DNA from 3 places in the Rhizobium sp. NZLR1b genome. Region 3 is predicted to be linked to each of the others. Evidence: predicted binding sites of a transcription regulator. Region 3 holds the regulator's gene; each other region holds the start of a gene.
What was found. The regulator LexA, encoded in region 3, represses DNA repair genes until DNA is damaged. The targets are predictions, from matches to a motif close to TGTTCNNNNTGTGTTCNG.

Region 1 (4,187 bases), on a different contig from region 3:
CAGGTTTCCAGCCCGCCGAATAACCAGTCACTTCATCGCATCTACGGAGCGGCCCGTTATTCGACGGGCCGTTTCTCTTTCTGCATCAGCGGTTATTGTCGCCAAGAAGCCGGTCGTAAACGGCGCCGATCGCACTCGCTTCCTTCTCCAGCGCGAAGTGCGCCCTGACATGACGCAGTGCATTCTCGCCATGCGCGATCGCCAGACCGGGATCTGCGATATAGGGGGCGATGGCCCGAGTCAGCGCCTTGCCATCGCCGGCGGCGATCACCGCCCCTGTCTCGCCCGTGACGACGAGTTCGGAATAGGCGCCCGCGTCCGATGCCACGACGGCAGTGCGCGAGGCCATGGCTTCGAGTGGCGTCAGGCCGAAGCCCTCGTTTCTGGAGGGGGCGACGTAAAGCGTCAGGCGGCGATACCAGACCTTGATATCAGGCACTTCGCCGAGGAAGAGGATACGGTCGCTAAGCCCGGCGGCGGCGACATCGGCCTTGAGCCTGTCTGCGAATGCCGTGTGCTCCGCCGTTACCCGGCCGGAGACGACCGCCGTCCACTCGGGATGCTGCGGCAAGAGTTCGATCATCGCCTGCACGAAAAGATCGGTGCCCTTCTGATGGCGCACGCGGCCGAAGCAGCCGACGAGATGGCGGCCGGGCAGACCGGCAGCGGCGATGCCGTCGTCTGTCGTTTCCGGCGGATGGAACAGGGCAAGGTCGACGCCGTGCTGGATGACCGTGTGCGGCACCTCGAGGAACGAGCCGGAACGGTCGCTGGTCGCGATAACAGCGTCCATGCGGCGGATCAGCCATTTCGTATAGGCGGTATGGCGGCGTTGGGCGGCCGAGGTGAAAAGCAGCTTCAGCTGCATGCGCAGGAGATGGCGAAGCATTATGCCGACGGCCATCTCGTTGTTGCGGCGGGCGTGCCAGACGCGCTGGCGCCGGCGCGCCGGCTGGCGCCAGAGGCCGAGGAGCTGTGACCATCTCAGTTTCGGCAGGCCCTCCGGCAGGCCGGGACCGAGAGTTGCGATCCTGATGCCGAGCCGGATCTGGCAGGGGATGAGCTGGACGATGGTCGAGGTGACGCCGGAGAGCCGGCGCTTGAAATTGGGCGCGATGATCTCGACGTCACGAATGTCCGGCACGGGAGGGGTCTCGTATCTGGCGGCCAATCAGCCCCAGGAAACCTGGAGGATTTCGTAGGCCTTGGCGCCGCCGGGCGCATTGACCTCGATGGAATCGCCGACCTCCTTGCCGATCAGCGCACGGGCGATCGGGGAGGAGATGGAGATGCGGCCGGCCTTGACGTCGGCTTCCTGGTCACCGACGATCTGGTAGGTCTTTTCTTCCTCGGTGTCCTCGTCGACGAGCTTCACCTTGGCGCCGAACTTGATCTTGTCGCCCGACATCTTCGTCAGGTCGATGACCTCGGCGCGCGCCGTCAGGTCTTCCAGTTCGCTGATGCGGCCTTCATTGTGGCTCTGGGCTTCCTTGGCGGCGTGATATTCGGCGTTTTCGGAAAGGTCGCCATGGGCACGGGCTTCGGCGATCGCCTCGATGATTCGAGGGCGCTCCTCCTGCTGACGCCAGCGCAGTTCTTCCTGCAGCTTGACGAAGCCACCCGGTGTCATTGGTACCTTTTCAACCATTTTTCTGTCCTTCACTCCTTGTATCCACGCAGTTAGGCGCAAACACAAAAGAAAACAGGTCCCGAAGGGGAGCTTCGGAACCGTGCCACAATCCTAGTTAAGTGCTTATAGCAGATCGCCAAGGCCGATTTCCAGAAAATTCGGATAAACGAAATGCGAGCCGCCGCGACAGCGGGTCGTCCGTCGCAAAAACCAGCAAAAGATCGGACCACCGCGGTTGACTTTGTTCTAAGGAACATATAGTGAACATTCTAATGAAGAAGTCGCTAACAGAACGCTTGGCCATCCTTTCCGACGCAGCGAAATATGATGCTTCCTGCGCGTCCAGCGGCACGGTGAAACGCGATTCGGCGGCAAGCGGCGGGCTCGGCTCGACCGAGGGGTCCGGCATCTGCCATGCCTATGCCCCGGATGGGCGATGCATTTCGCTTCTCAAAATATTGCTGACCAATTTCTGCGTCTACGACTGCGCCTATTGCGTCAATCGTTCGTCGAGCAATGTCGAACGGGCGCGCTTCACGCCCGAGGAGGTCATCTGGCTGACGCTGGAATTCTACCGCCGCAACTATATCGAAGGCCTGTTTCTTTCCTCGGGCATTATTCGTTCGTCCGACTACACGATGGAAGAGATGGTCCGCATCGTCCGCGAACTGCGTGTGACGCATAATTTTAGCGGCTATATCCATTTGAAATCAATCCCCGAAGCATCGCCGCGTCTTATCGAGGAGGCGGGACTCTATGCCGACCGGCTGTCGCTCAATATCGAGTTGCCGACGGATAACGGCATCAGCCGCTTTGCGCCGGAAAAGAAACCCGCCAATATCCGCCGATCAATGGGCGATCTCAGGCTGAAGATCGAAGCCGCCGGCGAACCGACGCTGCAGACAAAGAAGCGTCAGCGTTTCGTGCCGGCCGGCCAGAGCACGCAGATGATCGTTGGCGCCGACGGAGCGAACGATGCGACGATCCTGGCGACCAGCGGCAGGCTTTACAGCAGCTACGGCCTGAAGCGTGTCTATTATTCCGCCTTCAGCCCGATCCCGGATTCGTCCAAAAACCTGCCGCTGATCAAACCGCCGCTGATGCGCGAACACCGGCTCTATCAGGCCGACTGGCTCTATCGATTCTATGGTTTCGGCATCGATGAGATCACCGCCAACCAGGTGGGCGGCATGCTCGATCTTAACCTCGACCCCAAACTTGCCTGGGCGCTCGCCAACCGCGCCGATTTTCCCGTCGATATCAACAGGGCCGAGCGCGAGCGGTTGCTGCGTGTGCCGGGTCTCGGGACCAAGACCGTCAAAGCGATCGTTTCGGCACGCCGGTTTCGTCGCCTGCGGCTCGACGATCTCTCGCGGCTCGGCGTGTCGATCAAGAAGGTCCAATCTTTCATCTCGGCGGAAGGCTGGTCGCCGCGCCGGCTGATCGACCGGCCGGACCTTCGCGCCATGTTCGAGCCGAAACCCGAACAATTGTCGTTGCTGTGATGCGCCGGGTCGTGCTTGCAGGACGGGGCGAGCTTGCCGAATGGCGCGATGCCGCGCGCGCTTTTGCCGCCGCCGGCATATTGCCTGATGAAATCGATTGGCGCGAAAAAGCCGCGGAGCCGGATCTTGCATTTCAACGCGACGCCATGCCGCCGACGCCTGCGATAACACGCAAGCCAATGACGGTGCCGCCGGCCTTCATCGAGCTGGCGGAAACGGTTCTCTGCCATTCCGATCCGGCACGGTTCTCGTTGCTTTACCGACTGCTCTGGCGACTGCAACTGGACCGGCAATTGCTGGAAGTGGCCTCCGACGAGGACGTCGTGCGGGCCCGGCTGATGGCGAAAAACGTTCGGCGTGACGCGCACAAGATGACCGCTTTCGTCCGCTTCAAGGAGGTTGGTGCCGCAACGGCAGATCGTCGAAAATTCCTCGCCTGGTTTGAGCCGGACCACCATATCGTCCGGCGCACGGCGCCCTTCTTCCAGCGCCGTTTCACCGACATGGATTGGCTGATCGTCACGCCCAAGGGGTCGGCCGCCTGGGACGGCGAGCGGCTGACGATGAGCAACGCGCCATGCGAGAAGCCCAATCTCACCGATGCCACCGATGAACTCTGGCGCACCTACTATGCCAGCATCTTCAACCCGGCGCGATTGAAGCTGAAGGCGATGCAAGCGGAAATGCCAAAAAAATATTGGAAGAACCTGCCGGAGGCCGACCTCATCCCCGGGCTGATCGCATCGGCGGAGAGCAAGGTGCGGGCCATGGCCGCGCGCGAGGCGACGCAATCGCTGCCCTTTCACGACCGCCTGCAGGACGTGGCGCGCAATATCCCTGCCGAACCCGAGGCGCCGGCCGGCACGCTGGAAGCGTTGCGCGCGGAAGCTGACGTCTGCACCCGCTGCCCGCTTCATGCCAAGGCGACGCAGACCGTCTTCGGGGAGGGACCGCGCGATGCAGAGGTGATGTTCGTCGGCGAGCAGCCGGGCGACCAGGAGGATATAGCAGGACGCCCCTTCGTCGGGCCGGCCGGCCGGCTCCTCGACCAG
Region 2 (4,187 bases), on a different contig from region 3:
GGCGCCGATATTCTCGGAACCGATATAGTTCCCCTCCTGGGTCGCCGTCAGCAGCGGATGCAGCATCTTGATCGGCGCCTTGAACATCTCGACGAATTCAAGGATACCCTGATTGGCGCGGTTGAGCCCGCCGGAATAGCTGTAGGCATCGGGATCGTTCTGCGAGTAGGTCTCCAGCTTGCGGATGTCGACCTTGCCGACCAGCGACGAGATATCCTGATTGTTCTCGTCTCCGGGCTCGGTCTTGGCGATGGCGATCTGGCGCAACCGCGAAGGCTGAACTCTGACGACACGGAAGCGGGAAATATCGCCGCCGAAATCGTCGAGCCGCTTCAGGCACCACGGGCTCATCAGCCCGTTCAGGCGCCGCAGCGGGATACCGTATTGCTCCTGGAGCAGCGACCCCATCGTCTCCGGATCGAAGAGGTTGAGCGGACTTTCGAAAACGGGGCTGATCTCGTCGCCCGCCTTCAGCACATAGATTGGATGAACCTCCATCAATTGCTTCAGCCGCTCCGCTAAGGAAGACTTGCCGCCGCCGACCGGGCCGAGCAGATAGAGAATCTGTTTGCGCTCCTCGAGCCCCTGTGCCGCGTGCCGGAAGAAGGAAACGATGCGCTCGATCGTCTCTTCCATGCCGTGGAAACCGGTAAAGGCCGGATAGATCCGGATGGTCCTGTTCATGAAGATCCGGCCAAGCCGCGTATCCTTGGCGGTATCGACCATTTGCGCCTCGCCTATCGCGGAGAGCAGGCGCTCCGTCGCATTGGCATAGGCAATCGGGTCCTTTTTGCAGAGATCGAGATACTCGGCCACCGACATATCGGTTTCGCGGCGTGCTTCGTAACTGCGCGTAAACGCATCGAATACGGATTCGTTCAGCATGGGCCCTCCATTAAGGTTATGCCGCAGGCTCAAAGTCGTATAACCATCGAGATGGCTACGACGTTCCTAAGAATCAATAATTTCGTAGGTATATTCGACGCTCACCGGCTGTTTCTTGCAACGCACAAAAACGTGCATGCACCGGTTATTTTTACTCTACGAAACTGTTTCTCATTATAGTTGAAAAAAGCACCCCTGCGGTATCAGCACATTTCGCGACGTGACAGAAAGATGAAAAGGGTGTGCAATGTCGCCCGTGATTCGAACTCTGGAAAAATCGGCGATTGGCAGCCAAATCTGCGCAGAGTCGATGCTGGCCAGCACGTGCCGACCCGCTCCTGACATGATGGAAACGGGCGCATCCGGGCCGTGAGCCAATCGTCGCGACCGTCCCCCGCCGCGGCAATTCAGCCGTTGAATGCCTTCTCCAGCGCAGCGACATCGATCTTGACCATGCCGAGCATCACCTCGGTCACGCGCCTGGCCCGCTCGCGGTTGTCGTCAGCGATCATCTCGGCAAGCATGCGCGGCACGATCTGCCAGGACAGGCCCCAGCGGTCCTTCAGCCAGCCGCAGGCCTCCGGCGTGCCACCATTGGCTAGGAATGCTTCCCATATCCGATCGATCTCGGCCTGGCCTTCCAGGAGAATCGCGATCGAGAAGGAATGGTTGAAGCTATCGAGCGGGCCGGCCTTCATTGCCAGGAAGGCCTGATCGCCGAGTGTGAACTCAATCAGCTCGACGCTGCCGGGAGGTCCGCTCGGCGTCTCCGCCGGCAATATGGTGGTGCGGCCGATCCTGGAGTCGGGAATAACAGACACGTAGAATTCGACAGCTTCACGGGCTTCCTCCGCGAACCAAAGATTTGAAACGACCTTCGCCATGCAACAGCCTCCTTGTTGTTGATGAGCATGTCCCCAGACTACTGCCCGATGATCCAAGCCCGATCCAAGGACGCCCGGCCGGCGCCGGTTCCGACAGACTGCGATTAGAAATTTTCGCCCCATTCCAGCCGACATGGCGAGCGCAGCCGCGCCGGCCGGCGGCCTTGCCGCCCGCAGTAACCCGCTTGGATTAGCGGTGGCTCGGGAATGAAAGCAGAACATCTTTTCTGGTCTTTCCTTCCCGAATCACTACATTACGCGCCATGAGCAATAGTTTCGACGATATTCCCTTCTTCGACGAAGAGCCGGACGAGATGGCGCGCAAGCCGCAGCCGCCTGCCGCGCCCGCAGCAAGAGCGCCCGCCCCCGGCGGCGGCATTGCCGCTCGCGCGATGGCGGCCCGCGACGGCGGCGCCCGGCCGGATTATCTTACCGGACTGAACCCCGAGCAGACCGAAGCCGTCGAAACCCTGGAAGGCCCGGTCCTCGTGCTTGCAGGCGCCGGCACCGGCAAGACGCGCGTGTTGACCACCCGCATTGCCCACATCCTCAATACCGGCCGCGCCTTCCCGTCGCAGATCCTCGCCGTCACCTTCACCAACAAGGCCGCCCGCGAGATGAAGGAGCGCATCGCACTGCTCGTCGGCGGCGCCGTCGAGGGAATGCCCTGGCTCGGCACCTTCCACTCGATCGGCGTCAAGCTTCTGCGCCGCCACGGCGAGCTCGTCGGCCTGCGCTCCGATTTCACCATTCTCGATACCGACGACGTCGTCCGTCTGATCAAGCAGCTGATCCAGGCCGAAGGCCTCGACGACAAGCGGTGGCCGGCCAAGCAGTTCGCCGGCATGATCGACACCTGGAAGAACAAGGGTCTAGGCCCTGCCGATATCCCTGAGGGCGATGCCCGCGCCTTTGCCAATGGCCGTGGCCGCGATCTCTATTTTGCCTATCAGGCACGCCTGAAGACGCTGAACGCCTGCGATTTCGGCGACCTGCTGATGCATCCGATCGCGATTTTCCGCAAGAACCCGGATCTCTTGAAGGAATATCACGGCCGCTTCCGCTATATCCTCGTCGACGAGTACCAGGACACCAACACCGCCCAGTATATGTGGTTGAGGCTTCTCGCCCAGCGCTCCAAGGGCGAGAAGCAGAATGTCTGCTGCGTCGGCGACGACGATCAGTCGATCTATGGCTGGCGCGGCGCCGAGGTCGACAATATCCTGCGCTTCGAAAAGGATTTCCCCGGCGCCAAGGTCATCAAGCTCGAGCGCAACTACCGCTCGACCGAACATATTCTCGGGGCTGCTGCCCATTTGATCGCCCATAATGAAGGGCGGCTTGGCAAGACGCTGTTTACCGACCGCTCCGATCCAAACGACGTCAAGGTGCAGGTCCACGCCTCCTGGGATTCGGAGGAGGAAGCCCGCGCCATCGGCGAGGAAATCGAGCAGCTTCAGCGCGGCAAGCATCTGCTGAACGATATGGCGATTCTCGTGCGCGCCTCTTTCCAGATGCGCGAATTCGAAGACCGCTTCGTCACCCTCGGCCTCAATTATCGCGTCATCGGCGGCCCACGCTTCTACGAGCGCCTGGAGATCCGCGATGCGATGGCCTATTTCCGCATGGTCGCCCAGCCCGCCGACGACTTGGCCTTCGAACGCATCGTCAACACGCCGAAGCGCGGCCTCGGCGATACGACGGTGCGCGCGCTGCATGACTACGCGCGCGCCCGCGATATCCCGATGCTTGCGGCAGCCGCCGACATCATCGAAACGGATGAGCTGAAGCCGAAGGCGCGAAAGGCACTCTTCGATGTGATTCAATCTTTCCGCCGGTGGCAGGAACTGCTTGAAAACACACCGCATACCGAACTTGCCGAGCAGATCCTCGAAGAGTCCGGCTATACCGACATGTGGAAGAACGACAAGAGTGCCGAAGCCCCCGGCCGCCTCGAGAACTTGAAGGAGCTCATCCGCTCGATGGAAAGCTTCGAGTCGATGCGCGGCTTCCTCGAGCACGTCTCGCTGGTCATGGACGCCGAGACCAACGAGAATCTCGATGCCGTCTCGATCATGACGCTGCACTCGGCCAAGGGGCTGGAATTCGACACCGTCTTCCTCCCCGGCTGGGAGGAAGGCCTCTTCCCGCATCAGCGCGCGCTGGATGAAAGCGGTCGCGCCGGCCTGGAGGAGGAACGCCGCCTTGCCTATGTCGGCATCACCCGCGCCAAACACCGCTGCCATATCTGGTTCGTCTCCAACCGGCGCATCCACGGCCTCTGGCAGTCAACCCTGCCCTCGCGTTTCCTCGACGAACTGCCGGAAACCCATGTCGAGGTCGCCGAAATGGAGCAGAGCTATGGTGGGTATGGCCGCGGCGGCTACGGCCAGTCCCGCTTCGACAAATCAGAACCCT
Region 3 (4,187 bases):
TTTTTCCGGGCGTCGCTCAGGCCTATCCGACAAAGAAGATCGCCGCCGCCGGCGCGCTCAGCGCCGTCACCGCCTACTACCTGATTTCCGGCTTCGGGGTCTCGGCCGAACGTGCCTTCATCATGATGGCGATCATGCTGGTCGCCGTCTTCTTCGACCGGCCGTCGATCAGCCTGCGCAATGTCGTTCTCTCGGCGCTCGTCATCATCGCCATTTCGCCGTCCGAAGTCTTGGGCCCGAGCTTCCAGATGTCCTTTGCCGCGACATTGGCACTCGTATCGGGTTATCAACTGTGGAAGGACCGGCGCGTCCGCGAAAACGCCTTGCTGAAACTGCCGGTCTTCCGACCGGTCGTTGCCGTCGCCGGCTTCTTCGGCGGCGTCTTCCTGACCTCGCTGATCGGCGGTTTTTCCACGGCGCTGTTTTCGATCGAACATTTTCATCGCCTGACCGCTTACGGGCTGCCGGCAAATCTCGCGACGATGCCGATCATCTCCTTCATCGTCATGCCGGCCGGGCTGCTGGCGATGTTGCTCATGCCGTTCGGTCTGGACGTTCCGCTCTGGAAGGTGGTCGGCCTCGGCCTCGACCTGGTGATTGCGGTCGCCAAAACGGTGTCCGGTTGGGGCGGTGATATCGGCATCGGCCGCTTGCCGGCTTGGTATTTCGCTGTCGCCGTGGCCGGCTTTCTGCTGCTGACGCTGCTGCGCACCCGGCTGCGCCATATCGGCACATCGATTATCGCCGTCTCTACGCTCGGCGTGCTGCTTCTGCCGCTTCCCCGGGCGCCGGATCTGGTGATTTCGGAGGATGGCAGTCTCGTCGCAGTGGTCGCGGCTGCGGCAATCGCTTCCAACCGCGAAAACCCGCCGGATTTCATCTTCGATCAGTGGCAGAGAGCACTTGTCCTGCCGACGCATTTCCCGCCGAAAATGCTGGATGGTCCCGCTGTCCCGCCGGAGGGAGACGACCGCCGCGTCAGGCTTTCCCGCGATCAGCAGAATGAAGCGAGGGCGGCGATGCGGGCGGCTGTCGCCGGTGGTGAAGCAAACCGCTTTTCCTGCGTCAAAAAGGCCTGGTGCACATCAAGGCTCGGCAATGGTCATGTGGTTGCCGTCATCGACAACGCTGCCTATCTCGGTCCGGCTTGCGACGCGGCGGATATCGTCGTGACGTCGGTCCGCCTGCGGTTCAACAGCTGCCGATCAGGAGCGACGCTCTTTACCGGTGAGACGCTGCGCAGGACTGGCTCCGTCGAGCTGCGCTTCGCCGATGCCGGCCTGGAGGTCGTGACCGCATTCGAAACCCTGTCGCGCCCATGGAAGCGCCATCGCGCCTATGACTGGCGCAGCAACAGTTTTGCCGAATCCGGCCTCTCCAATGTCAGTGATAGCGGCGAATGAGGCCGACGAGCTTGCCCTGCACCTTGACGCGGTCCGGCCCGAAAATCCGGGTCTCATAAGCCGGATTGGCAGCCTCCAGCGCGATCGAGGCGCCCTTGCGGCGGAAACGTTTGAGCGTCGCTTCTTCGTCATCGACCAGGGCAACGACAATGTCGCCGGGACTTGCGGTGCTGCCGTTGCGGATGATTACCGTGTCGCCGTCGAAGATGCCGGCGTCGATCATCGAATCGCCCTTGACCTCCAGCGCATAATGTTCGCCGGAGCCGAGCATGTCTGCGGGAACGACGATGTCGTGGGTGTTATTCTGGATCGCCGAGATCGGAACGCCGGCAGCGATCCGGCCCATGACCGGCACGGAGACGGAGTTGCCGTTATCGGCGACCGGTTTTGCAGGAGCGGGGGCGGCGACCGGCTGCGGCTTGCCGAGGCTGCCCTCGATGACGCTTGGCGAAAAGCCGCGCCGGGGCTGGATGCTCGGGCTGTAGGCCTCCGGAAGCTTGATGACCTCGAGCGCCCGGGCGCGGTTCGGTAGGCGGCGAATGAAGCCACGCTCTTCAAGCGCTGTGATCAAACGATGAATGCCGGATTTCGAGGCCAGATCCAGGGCATCCTTCATTTCGTCGAAAGAGGGCGGAATGCCGGATTCCTTCATGCGCTCATGAATGAAAAGCAGGAGCTCCTGTTGTTTGCGCGTGAGCATCGACGTGTGACCCCTTGATTGAAACAAATCCAGAACAGAACACTATATGTTCCATATGTGTTCCGCAAGTAGCTAAATTTCCGTAAAACTTGCCGCCAACTCGTTGAGTTTTTTATTTTCATTCGCCGGATTGGCGCACATGTCTTGCATTGAAGGTGGCGCTGTCGCACCCTCTTGGCGTTTCAGGGAGGGATATCATGAACGAGCACTCGGCCAAACCGCACCCGCTGGATCATGTCGTGCTGCCCGTTGTCAATATCGACCTGGCGCGCGAAAGGCTCGGCAAGCTTGGCTTCACCGTTGCCGCCGATGCCCGCCATCCCTTCGGAACGGAGAATGCCTGCGTCTTCTTTGCCGACAAGACCTATCTGGAGCCGCTCGGTATCGCCAGCCGCGAGGAGAGCGAGGCATCGGCGCGGCAAGGCAATGTCTTCACCGCCCGCAATCGGGCCTTCCGCTTCCGCTGTGGCGAGGAGGGGCTTTCGGCGGTGGCGTTCGGCACCGAGGATGCCGGCCGCGCTCATCGGAGCTTCGTCGGCAGCGGATCGAGCGCCGGCGACATGCTGCAGTTCAGCCGGCCGATGAAAATGCCGGACGGTTCCGAGACCATGGCCGGCTTCAAGCTGGCCTTTGCCGCTGAGTTGCGCGCGCCGGATTTCTTCCTCTTCTGTGTTGAGCGCATCAATCCTCTGCCGGCCGATCGCGGTGCGCTAGAGACGCATGCCAATGGCGTCACCGGCATTGCCGAGATCGCGCTTTGCGCGCCGGACCCCTCTGCATTCGCCGCCTTCGTCAGCCTTGCAACGGCGCAATCGGCCGTCGAGAAAACCGGTTTCGGCGTTAATATCGCGGCGCCGAATGCGAAAATCAGCCTGATGACGCCGGAAGGGCTGGAGGCCTATTTCGAGATCGCCGTCGCATCCGCCGACCGCGGCCTGCGCGGCCGGGCTATCCTCTTTGCCGTCACCGATCTTGCCGTGACAGAAGCGCATTTGGCTGCTAACGGAGTGACCTACACGCGCAAGAACAATCGCATTCTGGTGAAGCCCGCGCCCGGGCAGGGCACGCTCTTCGCCTTCGAGGAAACACGATGAGCACTGATACGAATTCCGAAGTCAGGATCGGCGAGGGCGCAGGCCAGGTCACATTTTCCAATACCGGCCGCCTGTCGCTGATTGCCGGCCCTTGCCAGATGGAGAGCCGCGACCACGCCTTCATGGTTGCCGGCACACTGAAGGAGCTTTGCGCCAAACTCGGCATCGGTCTCGTCTACAAGAGCTCCTTCGATAAGGCAAACCGCACCTCGCTCTCTGCCGAACGCGGCATCGGGCTTGAAAAGGGCATGCAGATCTTCGCCGACCTGAAGAAGGAGTTCGGTTTTCCCGTCCTGACCGACGTCCACACCGCCGAGCAATGCGCCGCGGTGGCAAAAGTGGTCGATGTCCTGCAGATCCCGGCTTTCCTCTGCCGCCAGACCGACCTTCTGATCGCCGCCGCCGAGACCGGCCGCGCCGTCAATGTCAAGAAGGGCCAGTTCCTCGCTCCCTGGGATATGAAAAACGTCCTGAAGAAGCTCAATGCCAGCGGCAATCCGAACGTGCTGCTGTGCGAACGCGGCGCCTCCTTCGGTTATAACACTTTGGTCTCCGACATGCGCTCGCTGCCGATCATGGCGTCGATGGGCGCGCCGGTTGTTTTCGATGCAACGCATTCCGTGGCGCAGCCGGGCGGGCAGGGCGATTCCTCCGGTGGTCAGCGGGAATTTGTGGAAACGCTGGCGCGCGCAGCGGTGGCGACCGGTATCGCCGGCGTGTTCGTCGAAACCCATCAGGACCCCGACAACGCACCGTCCGACGGCCCGAACATGGTCTATCTCAAAGACATGCCGCGGCTTTTGGAAAAGCTGCTCGCCTTCGATGCTGTCGCCAAGGGCTGACAGTCAAAAGCCTGACATGTTCGTGCTATAGCGACGTTCAGACATGCAGGTCGAGGGTGTCGCAATGCGCCATTGTAATTTGCACGCCTTCGATTATGACAGGCTTCGAACGATTGATCACCCACCGAGCAGGAAGAACCCATGACTG

Region 1: HJB84_RS10040 (putative DNA modification/repair radical SAM protein) is a predicted target of LexA. The motif match lies at 1,880-1,897, and genes of this name have one in related genera.
Region 2: HJB84_RS09270 (ATP-dependent helicase) is a predicted target of LexA. The motif match lies at 1,973-1,990, and genes of this name have one in related genera.

Annotation. Positions count from the first base shown of each region.
Region 1 covers NZ_JABDWC010000005.1:269,794-273,980, reverse strand. The annotation lists gene HJB84_RS10055 (dicarboxylate/amino acid:cation symporter) at 1-23, shown strand, start outside; gene HJB84_RS10050 (glycosyltransferase family 4 protein) at 86-1,144, opposite strand; gene greA (transcription elongation factor GreA) at 1,172-1,648, opposite strand; gene HJB84_RS10040 (putative DNA modification/repair radical SAM protein) at 1,903-3,135, shown strand; gene HJB84_RS10035 (UdgX family uracil-DNA binding protein) at 3,135-4,187, shown strand, end outside.
Region 2 covers NZ_JABDWC010000005.1:111,383-115,569, forward strand. The annotation lists gene HJB84_RS09260 (PrkA family serine protein kinase) at 1-885, opposite strand, end outside; gene HJB84_RS09265 (VOC family protein) at 1,293-1,769, opposite strand; gene HJB84_RS09270 (ATP-dependent helicase) at 2,033-4,187, shown strand, end outside.
Region 3 covers NZ_JABDWC010000022.1:74,788-78,974, reverse strand. The annotation lists gene HJB84_RS25845 (ComEC/Rec2 family competence protein) at 1-1,403, shown strand, start outside; gene lexA (transcriptional repressor LexA) at 1,384-2,103, opposite strand; gene HJB84_RS25835 (VOC family protein) at 2,301-3,197, shown strand; gene kdsA (3-deoxy-8-phosphooctulonate synthase) at 3,194-4,039, shown strand; gene eno (phosphopyruvate hydratase) at 4,181-4,187, shown strand, end outside.